DNA from 3 places in the Shewanella sp. SR44-4 genome. Region 1 is predicted to be linked to each of the others. Evidence: predicted binding sites of a transcription regulator. Region 1 holds the regulator's gene; each other region holds the start of a gene.
The links. Region 1 encodes sigma-54, which starts transcription at its own class of promoters, with help from an activator protein. Its sites were predicted from a motif close to GTTGGCACGNNNNTNGNNT; they were not measured.

Region 1 (3,173 bases):
GCCAATTGGTCTTGAAGCACTTTACCTTGTTCTGCAATGTTACGAACATCAACGCTAATCGCAACCAAATCATTACTGCCTTTAAGCTGGGCTAATAATGTGCCAATGAGTGGTAAAGGCAAATTATCAACACAATAATATCCTAGGTCTTCTAATACTCTCAGGGCAACGGATTTCCCTGAGCCTGAACGTCCCGATACTATAACTAGTTTCATGCAGTAATAACCTGATAAAGTTCTGTTGCGTCGTGAGTTTTACGAAGCTGTTTCAATATTTGCTTATCGCTTAACTTTTGGGCCATGCTCGATAACGTGCCTAAATGTTGTTGGCACTGGTCTGCAGGGACTAACAAAGCAAATAAAAGATCCACGGGTTGCTTATCGATTGCATCAAAGGCAATGGCTTCTTCACATTTAATAAATATCGCGATAGGGTGATCGATGGTCGTTAATCTACCATGAGGTATCGCAATGCCATTTCCTATACCTGTGCTACCCATTTTCTCTCTCGCTAACAGGCTTTCAAAAACCTCTTGCGAAGACAGGGTTGGGTACTGGGCAGCGACTAAATTGCTGATGAGTTCCAGTACTTTTTTCTTACTGCCCGGTGTGGCACAGGTAGTGCATTCCGGCTGCAGAATGGTACAAAGTTCCATCGTTAGTGTTTTGTATTCTTCTCTTTGTGTTTAATTACCTGACGGTCGAGTTTATCGATCAGGGCGTCTATTGCAGCATACATATCAGTACTTTCTGACATTGCAAAAATTTCTGCGCCATTAATGTTGATTTTGGCTTCTGCTTTTTGTTGTAATTTTTCTACATTGAGCACAACGTGTACATTATGGATCTGATCGAAGTGTCGTTCAAGCTTTGAAAATTTACTGTGGATGTATTCACGTAAAGATTCTGTTATTTCGACATGACGTCCAGTCAGACTTATTTGCATAAAAAATCCTCCATTGCCTAGTAGGTTATAAACTCTTACGTTGGTTTGAGGGCGGGATCATCATTGCTTCACGGTATTTTGCTATCGTACGACGAGCAACGTTTATGCCCTGTTCTGCCAGAAGCTGAGCCATTTTACTGTCACTCAGTGGTTTTTTCTGGTTTTCTGCGGCAACCAGCTTTTTGATAAAAGCACGAATGGCCGTTGATGAGCATTCCCCGCCATCGTCAGTACTGACATGGCTAGAGAAGAAGTATTTTAGTTCAAATAAGCCACGAGGGGTGTGCATATATTTTTGTGTGGTGACTCGTGAAATGGTCGATTCATGCATTTCTACGGCTTCAGCGATATCATTGAGCACCATAGGCTTCATGGCTTCTTCGCCATATTCAAAAAAGCCTTGCTGAAATTGCACAATGCAATTTGCCACTTTAAGTAAAGTATCATTACGGCTTTCAATACTTTTAATAAACCATTTAGCCTCTTGCAGATGGCCTCGAATAAATTGACTATCCGACGGGTTTTTACTGCCTCTAGCCATGGCTGCATATTGCTGATTAACACCAATTTTAGGCATGTTGTCTGGGTTTAACTCTACTACCCAACGGCCATTTTTCTTTAATACTGTGACATCGGGAATCACGTATTCATCATCCATGGGGGTAATTAATAAGCCCGGACGAGGATTGAGTGTCTGGATTAGAGTGATTGCGTCACGTAACTCATTTTCTTTTAGTTTTGTTTTACGCATCAATAATCTGAAATCACGGCCAGCAATTAACTCTAAATAGCCTTTAATTAACAAACGGGCATTATCGATATGGGGTGTGTCGTTAGAGTATTGCGCTAATTGAATAAATAGGCATTCGCTTAAATCACGTGCTGCAACACCCACAGGATCAAAGTGTTGAACGCGTTTTAATACCGCCTCAACCTCATCGAGTTCCACATTTTCATCACCCATGGCTTCGAGAATATCTTCGGTACTTTGGGTTAGATAACCGCGTTCATCAATGGCATCAATAATGGCGGTGGCAATGGCGAGATCGGTGTCTGAAAATGGAGTGAGATTTTTTTGCCATTCTAAGTGTTCGTACAGACCTTCGGTGGTTTCACCTTGAAAGGGCATGTCGTCATCGCGCATGCTTGCACTGCCTGAACCTGACATAGGTGAGGCTGTGTATACTTCATCCCATGTGGTATCCATGGCTAAATCATCCATGGTTTCTTTGGTCATGGATTCTGTTATGTCGACGGTGGAAGTGTCTTTTTCGACATTAACAATACTGTTGTCACTAAAGTCTGTATCCGCTTGGTCGCGGTTTTCTTTTAAGGAGTCTTTTGCTTCAGAAAACTCATCTTCTATTTCAAGCAATGGATTTGAATCTAATGCTTGTTGGATTTCCTGCTGTAGCTCCAATGACGATAATTGCAGTAAGCGAATGGCTTGCTGCAATTGTGGGGTCATGGTTAAGTGTTGACCCATTTTAAGTTGGAGTGACGCTTTCATTTACCGCTTATCCCTAGATGATTTTCCATAAAAATGACAATCTCGAACTATAATGGATTGCCATAAACATCAATGACATTTAACGTTGTTTAGGTATCGTTCAATGAAATGAGTTAGCTAGACTAAAAGGCCAGTAAAGTAACTATAGCTTGAATTGTTCACCTAAGTACACAGCTCGAACTTGTTGATTACTTAATATCTCATCAGGTGTGCCTTCGGCAATTAAATTACCCTGGCTGACGATATAGGCTCGCTCACAAACGTCTAGCGTTTCACGTACGTTATGGTCGGTAATTAATACCCCTAAACCGCGATTTTTAAGTTGTTGGATGATTTTTTTAATGTCGATGACCGAAATAGGATCAACACCAGCAAAGGGCTCATCAAGCAAAATAAATTTTGGATTAGCAGCTAAAGCGCGCGCAATTTCAACTCGACGACGTTCACCACCCGATAACGACATACCTTGGCTGTCGCGTATGTGAGTAATGTGGAACTCTTCGAGTAGGTGCTCAAGCTGTTCAATACGTTGGTCTGTGCTGAGCTCTTTGCGAGTTTGCAGTACGGCCATTATGTTGTCGTAAACGGTGAGCTTGCGGAAAATACTGGCTTCTTGTGGTAAGTAACCTATACCTTTGCGGGCGCGCAAATGCATTGGATCGGCAGTAAGGTCGTCATCGTCAATCAATATTCGGCCTTTATCGCTTTTTACTAAGCC
Region 2 (3,173 bases), on a different contig from region 1:
GAATAACTTCTGGACGAGATACGGCTAATTCATAACCTTCACGACGCATGTTTTCAATTAAAATCGATAAGTGTAATTCACCACGGCCTGAAACGCGGAAACGGTCTGGACTTTCTGTTTCTTCAACGCGAAGTGCTACGTTGTGAACTAATTCAGTCTGTAAACGTTCAAGAATGTTACGTGAAGTAACATACTTACCTTCTTTACCCGCGAACGGAGAAGTGTTTACTTGGAATGTCATCGTTAGTGTTGGTTCATCAACAGTTAACGGTGGCATTGCTTCTACTGCATTCACTGCACAGATAGTATCAGAGATTTTAAGCTCGCCTAAACCTGTAATAGCAACGATGTCACCAGCATTTGCAATTGGCACTTCAGTACGGTCAAGACCCATGTAACCTAATACTTGGCCCATTTTACCGTTACGTGTCTTACCGTCAGCGCCAATAATGGTCACTTGTTGGTTAGTCTTAACGCTACCACGAGTAATACGGCCAATACCGATAACACCCACGTATGAGTTATAATCGATTTGAGAAATTTGCATTTGGAATGGAGCTTCTGCATCAGCATCTGGGAAAGCTACTTTCTCAACGATAGTTTGGAATAGCGGCGTCATATCATCGCTTGCTACATCTGGATCTAACGTTGCAAAACCATTTAATGCCGAAGCATAAACGATTGGGAAATCTAGTTGTTCGTCAGTGGCACCTAAGTTAACGAATAAATCGAATACTTGGTCAATAACCCAATCTGGACGAGCACTTGGACGGTCAATTTTGTTGATAACAACAATTGGCTTAAGGCCTTGAGCGAATGCTTTCTTGGTTACAAAGCGAGTTTGTGGCATTGGGCCATCAACTGCATCAACCAACAATAATACTGAGTCAACCATAGATAGAACGCGTTCAACTTCACCACCGAAATCGGCGTGGCCAGGAGTATCTACGATATTAATACGGTAGTCGTTCCACTGGATGGCAGTGTTCTTTGCCAGAATGGTGATCCCACGTTCTTTTTCAAGATCGTTAGAATCCATAACCCGCTCAGTAGCTTCTCCACGAGATGCAAGGGTTCCTGACTGCGCCAACATTTTGTCAACCAAGGTTGTTTTGCCATGGTCAACGTGGGCAATAATGGCGATGTTACGTAAATTCTCTAGCACGGATAAACCTCTAAACCAGCAAATAAAAAAAAAGGATCTAACAGTAGTTATAGATTATAGCTACTGTAAAAAAGCGTGCCATTCTACTTCACAGCAGCTTTTGTAGATAGGATTATTTTTGAACACTTGTAAATCTATCGCTTGCTATGGATTAATAAACAGCATAAAACGTATATATATGAAGCATAACCATGGTGTAAGACAAAACTGTGACATTGGCTAAAACAGCAACATTAACATGACGCACCATTATGGACTTTTGCACCATGATGAAACATAGTGGTGCACGAGGTTGGTGCAAGGTTATGATTTAGAAGATTTGGAAACTTTCTCATCTTCATAAAATCAATTAGTTAGCGATCTGGCATGAATATCGCTTTATTGCTGATAATTATGAAAAGATTCGTTTTCCAGGTGCATCATCTGGCGAATAGCAAAATTATTTAAGGGACAACCCTTTACCCTACCGGAGGCTTGAGAATGTCAGTTGAATCAGTTTTAAAACAACTTGTAGAGTTAGAAGTTAAGTTTGTAGACTTACGCTTTACCGACACTAAAGGTAAAGAGCAGCACGTTTCTATTCCTTCTCATCAAGTAAATGAAGATTTCTTTGAAGACGGTAAAATGTTTGATGGCTCTTCAATTACAGGTTGGAAAGGCATTAATGAATCTGACATGGTGCTAATGCCAGATCCAACCACTTTCGTATTAGACCCTTTCACAGAAGAAACAACAGCGCTTATTCGTTGTGATATTTTAGAACCTGGTACTATGACAGGTTATGATCGTGACCCACGTTCAATTGCTAAAAAAGCTGAAGCTTACCTAATTTCTACTGGTATTGCTGACACAGTATTGATTGGTCCAGAGCCAGAGTTCTTCTTATTTGACGATGTCCGTTTTGGTACCGACATGTCAGGTTGTTTTGTTAAGATTGACGCAAAAGAAGCATCATGGAACTCGGCTAAGAGCTATGAAGAAGGTAACACGGGTCACCGTCCAATGGTGAAAGGTGGTTATTTCCCAGTTGCACCAGTTGATTCTTCACAAGATTTACGTTCGGCAATGTGTTTAGTACTTGAAGAAATGGGTCAAGTAGTTGAAGCGCATCACCACGAAGTAGCAACAGCGGGTCAAAACGAAATCGCAACACGTTTCAACACGTTGACTAAGAAAGCTGATGAAATTCAAATTCTAAAATACGTTGTTCATAACATGGCGCATGCTTATGGTAAGACAGCGACATTTATGCCAAAACCAATCGTTGGTGACAACGGTAGCGGCATGCACGTGCATCAGTCTTTAGCTAAAGACGGCGTAAACTTATTCGCAGGTGATAAGTATGCTGGTTTGAGTGATTTAGCGCTTTATTACATTGGCGGCATTATTAAGCATGCTCGTGCATTGAATGCGTTCACTAACCCAAGCACTAACTCTTACAAGCGTTTAGTGCCACATTTTGAAGCGCCTGTAATGCTTGCATATTCTGCACGTAACCGCAGTGCTTCAATTCGTATTCCAGTGGTACCAAGCCCTAAAGGCCGTCGTATCGAAGCGCGTTTCCCTGATCCACATGCAAACCCATACTTAGGTTTCTCAGCATTACTTATGGCTGGTCTTGATGGTATTCAAAACAAGATCCACCCAGGTGAAGCAATGGATAAAGATTTATATGACTTACCTCCTGAAGAAGCTGCTGAAATTCCACAGGTTGCAACGTCATTAGAAAACGCACTTGAACATTTACAAGCTGACCATGAGTTCTTGACTAAAGGCGGCGTATTCAGCGAAGACTTTATCCAGTCTTATATCCAACTTAAAACGGCTGAAGCAGAACGTGTTGCACGTACTACTCACCCACTTGAGTTTGAGATGTACTACAGCTTGTAATTCTTGAATACAATTGCTTAAACAAGCAAACCAATAAAAAACCCGATAATTGATTATCGGGTTTTTTTTTGCTCAAAAGAGGTGAGAATGATAGTTTTCAGCAAATGTCAGAAGAGGT
Region 3 (3,173 bases), on a different contig from region 1:
CAGCATTTTTACAACGATCTAGCATAGAAGGTGATAAATCTGTTGCCTGAATTGTCGCGCCTCCTGGTAAAGCACCAGGTTTACGTTGTTGATATTCCAACACCGTCATGGCCAACGAATAAGGTTCTTGACCTGAAGAGCACGCAGCCGACCAAATTTTTAATGGTCTGCCAAGCTTACTGTATTCAGGCAATAGAGTATTGTGCAGTAATTCAAATGGATAACGGTCTCGAAACCATAACGTTTCATTGGTGGTCATCGCATCTATCACTTCAGCGCGCAGTTGCCGTTCTATCGGTTTCATCGACTTTTTAACTACCTCAGACAAAGAAGGCAAATTATGCTTCCCCATCAAAGGCGCTAAACGACTGCGGACTAAATATTGTTTGTTCTCACCTAACACAATACCGCTATGCTGTTCTAAAAACAGCCTAAATTGATTGTACTCTGCTTCAGCAAGTGATTTATCTGTCACATTATCTTCCTAATAGGTAAGCCTATGAACTCAACCTCTAATATTTTGCAATCTTTTGCAATAATAAAAGGTTTATAAACTTAAATGTTTGTTAACCGCTGCGGCTAACTCATCGGGATTAAACTTAGCAATAAAGTCGTTAGCCCCTACTTTTTGTACCATCGCTTGGTTAAATACACCACTTAATGATGTGTGCAATACGACTTTGATATTCTTTAATTTTGGATCATTACGAATTTCAGCCGTTAAGGTATAACCATCCATTTCAGGCATTTCAATATCAGAAATGATTAACGGAATTTCAACTGAAACATCATCCATTTCTGCGGCAATACTTTTCAGTTTTTCCAGCGCCTCTCTACCATCTTTAGCGGTATCGATTTGCAGATTTAATGACTCTAACGAACGAATAATTTGTTTACGTGCTACAGCAGAATCATCAATAACCATAATATGATAATGCTGTTCTCTATCAATAGTTAATGCTTCATTAAGCTCTTTACTGATAGAAGTCTTAACCGGTGAAATTTCATCAAGAATTTTTTCAACGTCTAGAATCTCAACCAACTCACCTTCAATCTCTGTCACCGCAGTTAAATAAGAAGAACGGCCAGAACCTTGCGGTGGAGGCATAATGGCTTCCCAATTCATGTTGATAATACGTTCAACTGAACTGACTAAAAAGCCTTGAATACTACGGTTATATTCAGAAATGATAATAAAGCAATTTTCTGTTGATGTCAGTGGGCGTCCACCCGTTGCGGCACTTAAATCGATAACGGAAATGGTTGAGCCACGAATATGAGCAACACCTTTAACAAAACGGTTTAATTTAGGCAACGTAGTCAGTGGTGGGCATTGCAAAACCTCTTTCACTTTAAACACGTTAATGCCAAACCGTTGACGGCCGCTAAGCCTAAACAATAGCAGCTCGAGTCTGTTTTGCCCGACAAGTTGGGTACGTTTATTTACTGAATCTAAAATGCTCGACATAACAAGGCCTTGTAGTTAACTGTCACCCAAAAGGATAAAAATTGTTCTTTGAAATTATAGTAAACCTTGGTTTAGCATAATACGGTTAGTACATATCTTACTGATGGTCACTCAATTTGAGTGTAAACCATCACCAATCTAACAAATACATCTCAATTTAATGAATCAAAAAGTGGGCATGCAACTTGCTTTAATTTTGTATAAATTAGCTCGCACTGTGAACTGACACTTTTTTGACGAAGGGATAATGTTATTCTTATGTCCCCTAGCCCATTTATTTTAGCTTATTGTGTATGCAGAGATTACTCGCATATTTTTCGTTTTTCAAAGTATAGGTGCATTCTGGCAAAACAAGCTAGTATCTTCATTATGAAAGTATTTTTTTTATGTTTTTTGTGTTCAATAACATTTTCTTTGCCTGCAATTGCTAGCGAAGAAATTATCACACCTTCACTATCGACCATTTATGCGTTAGCTAAAGAGGCGGTAGCCAAAAAAATTGATGCTGACTCAAAAGCTAAAGTGCAAATAACCCCACAAAACCTTGAGGGCAGAATCAGTCCACCAGCCTGTTACCCACCGATTAATGTCGAACTTGCCAGTGAACGGGCTATTAGTCGAAATAACATGGTAAAACTCAGTTGTAATAGCCCTGACTATGACTATCCATGGCAAATGTATCTCTCTGTTCGAGTCGAAATCCAATACCCTGTTGTGGTGGCCAACCAACTATTGTCCCCTGACCAAATTATTGGCGAACATCATTTACAAGTCATGTATGTTGACCAATATAGCTTAAAAGGTCAGTTTTTTTCCGACACTACGACATTAATCGGCTCGCGGGTGAAACGTCGGGTAGCGAAAGACTCTCCAGTATTAAGCAATAACCTGTGCTTTGTTTGCAAAGGTGACACTGTTTCTATTTATGCTAAGACCACTAATGTAGAAATAAAAACCCTTGGGGAAGCATTGCGTGATGGCAATATCGATGAGGTTATCAGAGTAAAAAACAGTAACACTAGCAAACAATTCGATGCGGTTGTAATTGGCGTTGGCGAAGTTGAAGTAAGAATGTAAAATAGCGTTAAAGTTTTTTCCTGGGGTGCCGATAGCCTGATTGGAAAACCTGATTCATTACGCTGGAGCCTCCCATGGCAATTGATATTAAGCATAACACTGCTACCAATACACAAATGCGCACTGCACGTGACACGCAGTCTGCTACGCAATCTACAACTACTGCAGCCCCAAAATCAGCTGCACCGGTTAAAACAGATTCCGTTAGCATTACCTCTCAAGCTCAACAGCTTCAGAGCGCGCAAACAAAAATGGCATCGTTACCAGAAGTAGACCAAAAAAAGGTCGCTGAAATTAAGCAAGCAATCTCTGAGGGACGATATAAAGTCGATCCAGAAAAGCTTGCAGCGAATATTGCCAGCTTTGAAGCAGAGCTAGGCGGTTTATCGTTTGACAGAGAGTAACCGTTAAACGTTACTCTTTAACTTGTTTTAACGACACACAGATAATAGGTGCAAACTTGCATCATAGAGAAGTGTTAGTTAAAAAAACCTAAGAGTAATTTATGACAGAGTTAAACCAGCCATTACACAAGCAAGCAAGCGAAGATCAACGCAAAGAGCTACACCAACTGCTTGATAGTCAAAATCAGACATTAACGCAGCTGAAATCGCTGATTGTTGAAGAG

Region 2: glnA (glutamate--ammonia ligase) is a predicted target of sigma-54. The motif match lies at 1,526-1,544, and genes of this name have one in related genera.
Region 3: flgA (flagellar basal body P-ring formation chaperone FlgA) is a predicted target of sigma-54. The motif match lies at 1,641-1,659, and genes of this name have one in related genera.

The regions. Positions count from the first base shown of each region.
Region 1 is NZ_JACJDU010000001.1:59,562-62,734, forward strand. It holds gene rapZ (RNase adapter RapZ) at 1-215, opposite strand, end outside; gene ptsN (PTS IIA-like nitrogen regulatory protein PtsN) at 212-655, opposite strand; gene hpf (ribosome hibernation promoting factor) at 658-945, opposite strand; gene H5125_RS00240 (RNA polymerase factor sigma-54) at 971-2,455, opposite strand; gene lptB (LPS export ABC transporter ATP-binding protein) at 2,598-3,173, opposite strand, start outside.
Region 2 is NZ_JACJDU010000002.1:64,521-67,693, reverse strand. It holds gene typA (translational GTPase TypA) at 1-1,165, opposite strand, end outside; gene glnA (glutamate--ammonia ligase) at 1,646-3,055, shown strand; partial or broken gene H5125_RS22100 (diguanylate cyclase domain-containing protein) at 3,160-3,173, shown strand, end outside.
Region 3 is NZ_JACJDU010000010.1:101,340-104,512, forward strand. It holds gene H5125_RS07115 (protein-glutamate O-methyltransferase CheR) at 1-475, opposite strand, end outside; gene H5125_RS07120 (chemotaxis protein CheV) at 548-1,468, opposite strand; gene flgA (flagellar basal body P-ring formation chaperone FlgA) at 1,838-2,545, shown strand; gene flgM (flagellar biosynthesis anti-sigma factor FlgM) at 2,620-2,949, shown strand; gene H5125_RS07135 (flagella synthesis protein FlgN) at 3,051-3,173, shown strand, end outside.